DNA from 4 places in the Bacillus paralicheniformis genome. Region 2 is predicted to be linked to each of the others. Evidence: riboswitches for the same ligand, from Rfam matches in the RefSeq annotation. Region 2 holds a riboswitch; each other region holds the start of a gene.
What was found. Region 2 has a riboswitch for S-adenosylmethionine ahead of CP943_RS16495 (MetQ/NlpA family ABC transporter substrate-binding protein). Riboswitches for the same ligand answer to the same signal wherever they lie in the genome.

Region 1: it holds a riboswitch for S-adenosylmethionine, as region 2 does, so the genes downstream of both, CP943_RS07080 (methionine biosynthesis PLP-dependent protein) here and CP943_RS16495 (MetQ/NlpA family ABC transporter substrate-binding protein) in region 2, are expected to answer to the same signal.
Region 3: it holds a riboswitch for S-adenosylmethionine, as region 2 does, so the genes downstream of both, metN (methionine ABC transporter ATP-binding protein MetN) here and CP943_RS16495 (MetQ/NlpA family ABC transporter substrate-binding protein) in region 2, are expected to answer to the same signal.
Region 4: it holds a riboswitch for S-adenosylmethionine, as region 2 does, so the genes downstream of both, mtnW (2,3-diketo-5-methylthiopentyl-1-phosphate enolase) here and CP943_RS16495 (MetQ/NlpA family ABC transporter substrate-binding protein) in region 2, are expected to answer to the same signal.

What each region holds. Positions count from the first base shown of each region.
Region 1 is NZ_CP023665.1:1,389,429-1,392,605, forward strand. Features, by position in the region: gene CP943_RS07075 (helix-turn-helix transcriptional regulator) at 1-923, opposite strand, end outside; SAM riboswitch class I at 1,051-1,167, shown strand; gene CP943_RS07080 (methionine biosynthesis PLP-dependent protein) at 1,233-2,357, shown strand; gene metC (cystathionine beta-lyase) at 2,347-3,177, shown strand, end outside.
Region 2 is NZ_CP023665.1:3,247,289-3,250,465, reverse strand. Features, by position in the region: gene CP943_RS16505 (ABC transporter permease) at 1-632, shown strand, start outside; gene CP943_RS16500 (sunset domain-containing protein) at 661-1,341, opposite strand; SAM riboswitch class I at 1,473-1,580, shown strand; gene CP943_RS16495 (MetQ/NlpA family ABC transporter substrate-binding protein) at 1,637-2,461, shown strand; gene CP943_RS16490 (MDR family MFS transporter) at 2,582-3,177, shown strand, end outside.
Region 3 is NZ_CP023665.1:3,524,858-3,528,034, forward strand. Features, by position in the region: gene metQ (methionine ABC transporter substrate-binding lipoprotein MetQ) at 1-172, opposite strand, end outside; gene CP943_RS18095 (methionine ABC transporter permease) at 186-854, opposite strand; gene metN (methionine ABC transporter ATP-binding protein MetN) at 847-1,872, opposite strand; SAM riboswitch class I at 1,989-2,096, opposite strand; gene CP943_RS18105 (SCP2 sterol-binding domain-containing protein) at 2,271-2,627, opposite strand; gene CP943_RS18110 (thioredoxin family protein) at 2,749-3,057, opposite strand; gene CP943_RS18115 (toprim domain-containing protein) at 3,083-3,177, opposite strand, start outside.
Region 4 is NZ_CP023665.1:1,549,304-1,552,480, reverse strand. Features, by position in the region: gene mtnW (2,3-diketo-5-methylthiopentyl-1-phosphate enolase) at 1-1,186, opposite strand, end outside; SAM riboswitch class I at 1,270-1,369, opposite strand; gene CP943_RS07935 (pyridoxal phosphate-dependent aminotransferase) at 1,419-2,609, opposite strand; gene CP943_RS07930 (carbon-nitrogen family hydrolase) at 2,705-3,177, shown strand, end outside.

The sequences.
Region 1 (3,177 bases), 1.9 Mb from region 2:
GAAGCCTTTCGTTTCAGCTGAAGCTTGATTTCCGCGGGTTCTTTGACAGTTGCCTCAGTGCCGAGGTTCCACAAAAGTTCCCCGAAATACTCAAGTTCTGGTCTGGGGAGGTTTGCATCGATCGCCCCCGTCCCGTCATCCCGCATGGTGAGGATCTTGAATAAGTCCACATCAGCCGCAGCCCGCCTGGCTCCTCTGCGTGTCAGTTCCGCTTGCAGCCGCACCGGTTCAGAGCACTCGCTCTCCGAATGTTTGATCCAGCTGAGAACCGATCGATAGGGAAGCTGGCGGGCCAGCGGGCTGGCCGCTTTTTCCGCCCGAAGGATGCGGTCGGCGCGGAACAGTCTGAACGCCTGCCTTTTAAAGCAATAGGCCGGACAGTACCAGAAGCCGTTCCAGCTGAACAAGCCGATGGGCTGGATGGATCTCTCCGCGCAATCGTCTGTTCCGTCATAAACGACCGTCAAAACGGATTGATTGATGGCTGCATCAAGAAGCGTTTCTAAATGTTCGGCGGCTTTTGGACGATGCGGATTCCAGAACACGATTCTGTCTTTCATCGCATCAATCCGCTCCTGTGTTTCCACGGGAAGGTGGCGGTAGAACTTTTTTAAAACCATCCGCGTTTCCGCATCAAAGGGAAGCGATCCGAAAAACTGCAGAGATTGATACGCGAAAAACATAGCCGCCGCCTCTGATTGTGTAAAAAAGAGCGGCGGAAGCACAGGTTCATTCAGCAAATAATAGCCTCCGTTCGCGCCTGTTTCAGAATAGATCGGGACGCCGAGCGCGCTCAGCTCGTCCAGATCGCGGAGAATCGTGCGGTAGGAAACCCCGAATTCTGCTGCGAGCTCCCCGGCCGTAAATTTTCGTTTTGTATGAACGGTCATCATCAATTCGATTAATCGCTCTGTTTTTGGCATCTGATTCCTCCGGTTCCGTCGTTTGGTTTCATCATACCATGTTCAATATGAGGAAAGATTTAAAAATGACCCTTGAAAAATGTCTTGACTTAGGTTAAAGTAAAGAACAATCAGAAAATTGAAGAGATTCTTATCACGAGAGGTGGAGGGACTGGCCCTTTGAAACCTCAGCAACCGGTCTGCACTGACGATGTCAGTGTACCAAGGTGCTAAATCCAGCAAGCAGATGCTTGGAAGATAAGAAGAAGCGCATAATCCCCCTTCTTCTTATGAAGAAGGGGTTTTTTATTTTTAAAAGGATGGTGTCATATGACTGAACATGTACAAACAACGCTGGCGCAAATCGGCAACCGCAGTGATGAAATAACGGGAACTGTCAATCCTCCCGTTTATTTCTCTTCTGCGTACAGGCACAAAGGGATCGGGGAATCCACAGGGTTTGATTACATTCGCACAAAAAATCCGACAAGACAGCTTGTTGAAGATGCAATCGCGAAACTCGAAGGGGGAACGCGCGGCTTTGCGTTCAGTTCCGGTATGGCTGCCATTCAGACGATCATGGCTCTGTTTCAAAGCGGGGATGAGCTCATCGTTTCGTCCGATTTATATGGGGGAACGTACCGCCTTTTTGAAAACGAATGGAAGAAATACGGACTTCGCTTTTTCTACGACGATTTTTCAGACGAAGACTGTATCAAGTCGAAAATCACGAACAATACAAAGGCACTGTTTGTAGAAACGCCGACAAATCCGCTCATGCAGGAAGCTGATATTCAAAAAATCGCGCAAATCGCCAAAGAGCACGACTTGCTGCTCATTGTTGACAATACGTTCTATACACCGGTTCTGCAAAAGCCGATTGAGCTCGGCGCTGATCTTGTCATTCACAGCGCGACGAAGTATTTGGGCGGTCATAACGATCTTTTGGCGGGGCTTGTCGTTGCAAAAGGCGAAGAGCTGTCTGAGGAAATGTTCCAGCACCAAAACGCCATCGGCGCGGTTTTATCGCCGTTCGATTCATGGCTCTTAATGAGAGGGATGAAGACGCTCGCTCTCAGGATGAGACAGCATCAGGAAAACGCGCGGGAACTTGCGGCCTTTTTGGAAGAGCAGGAGGAAATTGCCGATGTTCTTTATCCGGGAAAAGGCGGCATGCTGTCATTCCGCGTTCAAAAAGAAGAATGGGTTAATCCGTTGCTGAAAAATCTCAAGACGATCTGTTTCGCCGAAAGCCTCGGCGGAGTCGAAAGCTTCATCACCTATCCGGCGACACAGACCCATATGGATATCCCGGAAGACATCCGAATTGCAAACGGCGTCTGCAACAGACTTCTGCGCTTTTCAGTCGGAATCGAACACGTCTCCGATTTAAAGCAGGATCTAAAAGCTGCGCTGGAAAAAGTAAAAGGGGAGGCGGTTCCGCATGAGTCATGAAAACTGGACGCTTGAAACACGGCTTGTTCATAACCAAAATAAAACGGACGGAGCAACCGGAGCCGTCAGCGTGCCGATCCAGCACGCCTCAACCTTTCATCAAGGCTCTTTTGACAAATTCGGCGAATATGACTACAGCCGGTCAGGAACACCGACAAGAACGGCGCTTGAAGACACGATAGCCGAGCTTGAGGGAGGGACGAGGGGATTTGCTTTTTCATCCGGAATGGCCGCGATTTCCACCGCCTTTCTGCTTTTGTCAAAGGGCGATCACGTGCTTGTCACAAAAGATGTGTACGGCGGCACTTACCGGATGATTACGGAAGTGCTGAGCCGCTTCGGGATTGAACATACTTTCGTCGATATGACGGATTTAAATGAAATTGCTTTAAACATAAGGGAAAATACAAAAGTCATCTACCTTGAAACACCGTCAAATCCGACGCTCGGCATTACGGATATCAGAGGCGTCGTCAAGCTTGCCAAGGCGCACGGCTGTCTGACGTTTCTTGACAACACGTTTATGACCCCGGCGCTGCAGCGGCCGCTCGAGCTCGGCGTCGATGTTGTGCTACACAGCGCGACGAAGTTTTTAAGCGGACACAGCGACGTATTATCAGGACTTGCCGTTGTGAAAGACAAAAAGCTCGGGGAAGAACTTTATAAGCTGCAAAATTCGTTCGGCGCTGTTCTCGGCGTCCAAGACTGCTGGCTTGTGCTGAGAGGGCTGAAAACACTGCAGGTTCGGCTTGAAAAAGCATCTCGAACAGCTCAGCAGCTCGCTGAATTTTTTGAAAAGCATCCGGCCGTCAAACAAGTG
Region 2 (3,177 bases):
ACGACATGCAAAAAGACATCACCGGATTTCTGAAGGCGGACAAAGACAGCGGCACGATCGAAAAAAAGCTTTCGGTTTACGCGGATAACTTTGAACATGTCGGACAGCTGACAACAGATTTGGAGGATGAAGGCTACTACGTCGATTCAATAACGAAAAAACTCGAAAGCATTAATCTTTTTTTCATGGCTTTTAAAATCGGTCTGATCTTCGTCGGAGTCATTGCCGTCTTGATTTCAGCGATCGGCATTTTCAACACGATGACAATGGCGGTTACAGAGCGGACGCAGGAGATCGGCATTATGAAAGCGATCGGGGCAAGCCCGAACGTGATCAGGAAAATGTTTCTGCTGGAAAGCGCCTATATCGGTATCTTAGGATCTGTTTTAGGTGTTATCATTTCATACGGTGTCAGCTTTTTAGTGAACAAGATTATACCACCTATTTTATCATCGGTTTCAGAAGGAGGAGCGAGTGCGGCAGACTTCAGCATCACCTTCTCGTACATTCCGGTCAGTCTTGTCCTTATCGCGACCTTGATCAGTGCAGGCGTCGCCATTCTTTCAGGCCTGAACCCGGCCATTAAAGCGACAAGAACGAACGTGCTGACAGCATTAAGAAGAGAGCTTTAAGAAAAAAGCCGGCGGTATGCCGGCTTTTTTAACGTTTCGGAGGTCTGTACCCCGCATCACGCGCCTCCTGTTCTGTGCAGAACCAGCGGGCGACGTTTTTCGTGCGGTCATAATATGTACTTCCTGGTGTATGATAAATATGGTTGACGCTTCCTTTGATTTTGCACTCTTGTTTGCTTTCACCGCTGTTTTTCTTAGGGGAGGGCGCGCTGTGTGACGTTCCGGCCTGAGCGGTGGCGTTCTTTTCTTTTACAGTGGCTTCGGCACTGCCGCTTTTTTCTTCAGCCTTAGCCAGTTTTTCTGACAGCGATTTTGTTTTTTTCGTAAGCGAGTCTTTTTCTTTTGTCAGTTTTTCATTTTCTTTTTTTAATGTGTCATTCTCCGTTTTGGCTGCCTTCAGTTTTTCGTTTGCTTGATTGAGCTGCTGCTTTAATGCGGTTTGCTCCTTTTGTACAGCGCTGTGTTCAGTTTTCAGTTCCTGAAGCTCGGTTGTCAGGTCCTCTGTTTTTGTCTCATTTACGGCATATGTTTCCTCACTGTAATAAGGCGCAGAGATGATCAGGAGGAGAAGTCCGCCTGCAAAACAAGGATAAAAGAGTTTTCTGGAAAACCTTTTGCCTGGAGAAAAGATTCTTCTGATCAAATGAAATACAAGGTAGCAGATGGAAAAAATAAAGGATAAAAACCCGATCAGCATGATAGATTCCATGATTCGTCTCCTTTCGTGTTTGATAACTATATTTTAGCTTAAAAAGAAAAAAATGTTTATACCAAAAAACTTCTTGCAAATCTAAATATTCAAACGTAAAATAAAGAAATCATTTAAAAAACTGAATATGCAGCTTATAAAGAGAGATGGAGGGACTGGCCCGGCGAAATCTCAGCAACCTGCAGCAGAGCAAGGTGCTAAATCCAGCAGAATGTCAGGCGCATTCTGAAAGATAAGTTGAACAACTCTTTCAGGCGCTGAAAGAGTTTTTTTTATTTTGGAGGAGGAGATATACATGAACAAGATATTAAAATGGACTTCCGTGCTGGGACTGGCCTTGAGCATGGCGCTTCTGACCGCATGCGGAAACAATGCCGAAAGCGATGGTAAAACGATCAAAATAGGCGCTACTGCAGGACCGTATTACGATATGGTCAAAAAAGCGATTCAGCCTGAACTTGAGAAAAAAGGCTACAAAGTTGAAGTGGTCGAATTCACCGACTATGTACAGCCGAACACGGCGTTAAGCGAAGGCGAACTCGACGCCAATTTGTTTCAACATGAGGTTTTTATGAAATCATACAATCAAGAAAACAATAAACATCTTGCTGCACTCATTTCTGTGCCGACCGCTCCGATGGGTCTCTATTCTGCCAAATATAACGACTTGAACGATGTCAAAAACGGGGCGGAAGTGGCTGTTCCAAACGATCCGGCCAATGCCGCCAGGGCATTTTTAACGCTCCAGGATCAGGGGCTGATTCGGCTGAAAAGCGATGTCGACACATTGAAAGCCTCTGTGCAGGATATTGCGGAAAATCCGAAAAAGCTGACATTTAAACAGCTTGAATCTGCCAATCTTCCAAGAGCGGTCGATGACCTGGATATCGCGGCTGTCCCGGGTAATTTCGCTCTCTCCGCTAATATGAAGTTGCAGGACGCGCTGGCGCTTGAGAACATGCCTGACCGCTACCGCAATCAAGTGGTAGTGGATGAAAAAAACAAAGACAAGCCATTCGCCAAAGATCTCAAAGAAGCGGTAAAATCCAAAGCTTTCGAAGATGCGATCGATCGGGAATTCGCCGGTTTCGGAAAGCCAAAATGGATGACGCAATCATAAAAAAATTCCCCCTTTAAAAAGGGGGTTTTTTATGTTGAAAATCGAAATCGTGTCAATTGAAAAAAATGGGCAAAACGAATAGAATCTAGAGGGAATGCTAAAGAGAAAGAAGGAAACGCTATGCCGCGCACATTATGGCTTTTGGTCATCGGAATGTTTATCAATGTCACAGGGGCATCTTTTTTATGGCCGCTGAATACCATCTATATCCATCAGCATTTGGGAAAGTCGCTGACAGCGGCCGGATTTGTGCTGATGCTGAACTCAGGGGCAAATGTGCTGGGCAACCTGTTCGGAGGATATTTATTCGATAAAATCGGCGGATTTAAAACGGTCGTACTTGGAATTGTGATCACGTTTGCGAGCCTTTCAGGCCTCGTCTTTTTTCATGAGTGGTTCCAATACATTCTTTTCTTAACATTGGCCGGTTTTGGATCAGGGATCGTGTTTCCGGCATGCTATGCAATGGCCGGCTCGGTTTGGCCGGAAGGCGGCAGAAAGCCGTTCAATGCTGTATACGTGGCGCAAAATGCAGGGGTGGCAGTTGGTTCAGCGCTCGGCGGAATTGTCGCGTCTTTTTCATTTACGTATGTTTTTCTGGCGAATGCGATGCTATATGCCGTCTTTTTCTTGATTGCGATTTTCGGATTTAGACGCATCCGGTCTGAAAAAGCCATGCAGTCTTCTGTTTTGGATCATGCCGATTCAGTCAGCGG
Region 3 (3,177 bases), 280 kb from region 2:
CTTTTTCTTTCAAAAGTGGCTTTGCTTCTTCAAGGATTTCAGCGTGAGGCGTCGGCGTCGCTCCGACTGTGATGACTTTGCTGTCTTTATCCCCTTCGCTGCTGGAAGATCCGCAAGCGGCTAAAACGCCTGCAAAAATGATGAATAAAGCTGTTAATAAACCTTTTTTCATGTTGATGTCCTCCCTAACGTTTGTCTAATTTATTTGTTATAAAATCCCCGATAAACTGGATGATAAACACAATAGCTAAGATGAAAATAGTGGCGATGAGTATAATATCGGGATTGTTCATCTGAAAACCGTTTACATAGGCAAGGTTCCCGAGTCCGCCTGAACCGATTGCTCCGGCCATCGCCGTCGAACCGATCAGTGCAATCGCCGTAACCGTAATGCCAGAGATCAAGGCCGGCATCGATTCGGGCAGGAGCACTTTAAATATGATCGTCGATGTTTTGGCTCCCATCGATTTTGCCGCTTCAATCACGCCCTTATCAACTTCGCGCAAAGCGATTTCAACCAGGCGGGCATAGAACGGAGCGGATGCGATAATCAAAGCCGGAAGTGCGGCGTTCGGCCCCAAGATCGTGTTCATTAAAAACTTTGTGAAACCAAGCAGCAAAATAATCAATATAATAAAAGGAATAGACCTGAACACATTGACGATTGCCGAGATTACACCGTTCACGACTCGATTCTGCCAAATGTTTCCTTTTGAAGTCAGATACAGCAGCATACCGAGAATCACTCCGATGATAAAAGCAAACAATAGGGAAATTCCTGTCATATATATCGTTTCATACGTAGCTTCCCACAGCTGCTCCATATCTACGTTTGGAAACAGTTTTTCAAACATTCGTGATCACCTCTGCTTCTACTTGACGGCTCTTGATGAAATCGACCACATCATTGACCTCGTTTTCATATCCGTCGACATGAATGAACAATGAACCGTATGCGCCGTCCTGAGTTTGCGAGATTTTGCCTTGAAGGATGTTGACTTCAACATCGAACTTCCGAATGATCTGTGTGATCAGCGGCGATTCGGCCGCTTCACCGACGAAGGTGAGCTTGATCGTCCGCCCCGATGTCGTTTCTTCGAGGAAATGCTTCAGCGTTTCCTGTGTTTCCACCGGTTCTGTTACCTGCTGAACAAAGCGCTTTGTCATTTCTTCCTGCGGCTTGAGGAATACGTTCAGCACATCGCCTTCTTCCACGACCTTTCCGTTTTCCATGACGGCCACTCTGTGGCAGATTTTCCTGATGACATGCATTTCATGAGTAATCAGGACAATGGTCAGTCCGAGCCTTTCATTGATATCGGACAGAAGACCCAGGATCGAGTCAGTCGTCTGCGGATCAAGCGCTGATGTCGCTTCATCGCATAAGAGAACTTTCGGATTGTTTGCGAGCGCCCGAGCGATGCCGACGCGCTGCTTTTGGCCTCCGCTAAGCTGTGAAGGGTAGGCATTTTCCTTGCCTTCAAGTCCGACAAGCTTTATCAGTTCAGCGACTCTTTTCAGACGTTTTGCTTTGCTGACACCGGCGATCTCCAGCGGAAACGCAATATTGTCGCGGACCGTTCTTGACCACAATAGGTTGAAGTGCTGGAAAATCATGCTGATTTCCTGCCTTGCATTCCTCAGCTTCTTCCCTTTGATCTCACTGATTGTTCTGCCGGCTACTTCAACCGTGCCTGAAGTCGGCTGTTCAAGTCCGTTCAAAAGACGGATCAAGGAGCTTTTTCCAGCTCCGCTATATCCAATAATTCCGAAGATTTCACCTTTTTTAATCGTAAGGGTGACATCCTGGACAGCATTGACATCTCCATGCTTTGACCGATAAATCTTTGAAACATTTTGAAGATTTATCAAAAGCCATCACCTGCTTTCTTGCTCAATTCTCATAGTTGTCTAAATCCCTGATCAAACAATGAAAAAAGCCTTTCTGCACACATGAGCAGAAAGGCTTTTGAATAGTCTGGGCCTTTCTCTCATCTTTCAAAGCATAACGCTTCGTGTGAATTGGCACCATTTCAACACGTGTTGATGGTTGCCGGGTTTCATAGGGCACTTCCCTCCACCTCTCTGGATAAGAGAATCATATATTTATTTTTTGATTATTATGATCGGAATTCTTAAAGTAGGATATCATGCGAAAAAATAGTTGTCAACTATTTTTCGTAAGACAATCGGCCTACGGCGAAAAGAGACGAACGTAAACGCTCGTCTCTGTCCGACTTATACACGGAATGTGCCGATTTTTCAAATTTTTAAAATGTCTCTGAATAAAGATCGCTGTTTTTAAAAAAGCCGTCCGTCAGCCATAAAATCGCTTCAAGCTTCAATAAAGCTCTGAATGAGCCTTTTACTTGAACAGTGCCGCGCTGTACGAGATGCTGCAATGAAATATCGCCGTGAAGAAGGTCAATAATCTCGCTTTGCTCTCCAAAAAAGGTCAAATGAGCTTTCTCTGCAAGAGAAGATTTTTCCATTTCTCCTTTTTCGTTGATCGCTAACGTAAAAGCTTCTTTCTCGCCTTGAAACGTAATCAGCAAAGCCGTTGTCGATAATAGAGGTTTTAAAAAAAGAGCCTTGTCCTCTCTTTCTATCAATCCCATTTTCTCCAACTGTATAACCTCCTGTAAATTGGTCATACTTACAGATTCTCTGTCTGCCGCAGGAGTTCCTTTAGGAATTGCTCGACAAGTTTTTGCTGGTTATTTCCCGAGAAATATGTCAAAACCGCCCTTAATCCACAACATTTTGTTTAATCGTATCGTATAAGTAGGAAACGGAGTGAAAAGCGTATTCTTTTTTGACGACTTCCCCGTTTTTGTAAAGGATAAAGCATGGAACGCTTTCTATTTCCTGCTGCTTGGCAAATGCCGGGGAATAATTGAGATTGTTTTTATAAAAAGGAATGTCCTTTATCATTTCATCAACGACTTCCAGCATTCTTCCGGCCAGCTGACACGTTCCGCAGAACGGCGTGTATACATATAGAAGACAGGTCTCATGTTCAAGCCGTTTTAGCTCTTTTTCTTGGAGTTCTTGCATCTGTTGAACCGCACCTCAATACGTTTTATAATAAATATTTTGTATGTACCCGGATGTTTGAACGAATTAATACTTCTGCAACATGCTGACTCGGGGCGGAAGCGACTTCTTTGTATACCC
Region 4 (3,177 bases), 1.7 Mb from region 2:
CAAGGGCGAGCTTCAAATCGGGAGAACGCTTTGCTTTTTCTTCGACTGGCTCCGCTTCCAGGACGGCATCAATGATCGCCCGAAACGCTCTTCCTCCGCCTGCCGCTCCGTTTGGATGACCGTGAATCCCCCCGCCTGCGTTGATGATATGGTCAATGCCGAAGTCTTTCATCAAGAGCGGCACCATGCCGGGGTGAATACCGGCCGACGGAACGGCGAATGTCGGTTTAAAAACGTCTTCCTTCGTGCATTCATCATATATGGCAAGCGCATCCTGCTTCGGCAGAGCAACGCTTCCGTACGGTGAAGGGAACAGGCTGAAATCAGCACCCGCATACCGGTTGAGCTTGCCGAGCAAAAGCGAATGGGAAAAACCGTAATGCGGCGACGAAGTGAGTGCGCCGCTTACTGCCGGGTGCGCCATGATCGGCAGCGGGATGTCGTCGTCTTCCGCAAGGCTTTGCAAAACATCGAGCCCGTAGGCAAACACATTCAGCAGCAACACATCGGCTCCGAGCTCGGCTGCTTTTCTCGCCTTCGATTTCAGCTCCATTGTCCTGCCCGTCAGGTTGACGGCATACAGCGTTTTGCGCCCAGTTTCTTCAAAAGCTGCCTCAAGCACTTTTTTTCCTTCCGTGATTCGTTTTTCAAAGGGGGCACTGCCTGTTTCGAATAAGATTTCATCGTCCTTGATCAAATCCACTCCGCCGAGCGCCTGCTGTCTGAGCTGTTCCTTCAAGTCTTCCATATCGCGGCCGATGACGCCTTTAAAAATGCTCATCAACAGAGGCCTTTCAAATTCGCCGATTTTTTTCCGGATCCCGTATACGCCGAATTTCGGGCCCGGCAATGATTGTTTAAAAGACTGCGAAAACTCCAAATCCGCCAATTTGATTTTTCCGTCGAGAGACAGCTTTCCAAAAACGGTCGTCAGCACAGCGGGAATGTCGCTTGTAAAATTGGCTTCCGGATAAGCGATGGTGACCGTTGTCTGTTTTTCCCCCAGCGTGCTTTCTGTTTCTTCGACCTTGACGACGCGTCCTTTATGCTTTTTCAGCTGTTCCTGCTTTAAGAGCGGCAGATCTGTCCACGACCCGACCGTCAGTCCGATCGCAATTTGCTCGGCCCGCTTTTCTGCGTCACATCCTTGATCTGTCAAAACATATGTTGCCAAAAGTTCACTCATTCTGTAGCTCCTTCCTGCTTCATGCATATAAAAAACCTCTTTTGCTGCTTTAGCTAAAAGAGGTTTCGCATTTCAGGTTCGAATCCTTATCTCTCAGCGTCAGCTGCAAGAATTAGCACCGTGCTTAAAAAGTCGGTTGCCGGGCTTCATCGGGCTTGTCCCTCTGCCTGCTCTTGATAAGAATATTGATTTTATAAATTATTTTGAATTATCCCATCGTTTTTCCCGGTTGTCAATGACTGTGGCCGGTCTTTTTGAATATATTCAGCTTGGCAATGCGCGAAGCCGCTTCCCGGAGCCGCTCTTCGCTTGTCAAGAGGCCGACTCTCACATAGCCTTCTCCGTATTTGCCGAAGCCGATGCCGGGCGCTGTGACGACATTCGCTTTTTCGAGAAGCAGATCGGAAAAAGCCTCAGATGTATACCCGTCAGGGACAGGCATCCAGGCGAAAAAAGAACCTTGCGGAGCATCCGCGTGCCAACCGATTTCGCGGACCGCACGAATCCATACATCCCGCCTTTTTTCGTAGCGCTCATTTTGCTCCTTGACACACGCTTGGTCTGATAGAAGCGCGGCTGCCGCGGCGTCTTGGACCGCTTTAAAAAGGCTGACATACATATGGTCCTGATAAAGGTTCAGCGCTTCGATCACAGATGCGTTGCCAACTGCAAACCCGACCCGCCATCCAGCCATATTATACGTTTTGGAAAGCGTGTAAATTTCGATTCCTGTGTCTTTTGCCCCCTCCGTTTCGAGAAAGCTGACAGGCCTCTTGCCGTCGTAGCCGATCGCACCGTAGGCAAAATCGTGGACGACGCAAATTCCGTTTGACTTGGCAAACCGGACAGTCTCTTCGAAAAAAACAGGCGTGGCTTGGGCACCGGTTGGATTGTTTGGATAATTTAAATACATGAGCTTCGCATTTTCTTTCACTTCCTTCGGAATCCGGCTGTAGTCAGGCAGAAACTGATTGCCCGCTGTAAGCGGCATCGTTGCCATGTTCGCTCTTGCCAGCTCAACGCCCGACCAGTAGTCGGGATAGCCTGGATCGGGAACGAGCACGGCATCCCCCGGATTTAACAAACATTGCGGAAGCTCGACAAGACCGGCTTTTCCGCCGAACAATACAGCGACTTCGCGTTCGGGATCGAGCTCTACACCGTATTCCCTTCGATAGAACGCGGCTGCCGCCTCCTTGAGTGAACGGCTGCCGCGAAAGGAGGAATACTGATGGTTTTCAGGGTTGCGAACGGCTTGCGCCATTGTATCAACGATGTGATCAGGTGTCGGCTGATCGGGATTCCCCTGGCCGAGATTGATCACATCATGGCCGGCGGCGATTTTTTCATTCACCTTTTTCACCAAGGAAGCGAAAAACTGCTCAGGCAGCTGTTTCAGCACATCTGAAAGCTCAAATTTCATATGATTCACCCGCTTTTGAAAAATTCTTGAAATGATAGTCCATCATCATATATTGTTAAATGTAAAATGTAAAGAAAAAAATGAGGTGATCCAGATTGAAGCTGACAATTTCATGTCTGCAATTCGATATCGCATACGGCAATCCTTCTGAAAATTTTAAAAAAGCGGAGCAGCTGATCGAACAGGAAAGCCGGAAAGCGGATGTTCTTCTCCTTCCCGAGCTGTGGACGACGGGTTATGATTTAAAAAATCTCGGCTCCATCGCAGATGAAGAAGGCAGGCAAACGAAGAGATGGCTGCAGGAAACGGCAAAAGCAAACCGTGTCCATATCATTTGCGGCTCTGTCGCCGTTAAGAAAAAAAGCGGTGTGTACAATATCATGTACATCGCAGACAAAAACGGACATTTGATCAAAGAATACAGCAAAGCTCACCTTTTCCAGCTGATGGACGAACACCTCTATTTGTCAGCGGGCTCAGGCGACGGGAGCTTCGAGCTTGAAGGGATCCCGGCTGCGGGGTTTATCTGCTACGACATCCGTTTCCCGGAATGGATCAGAAAACATAC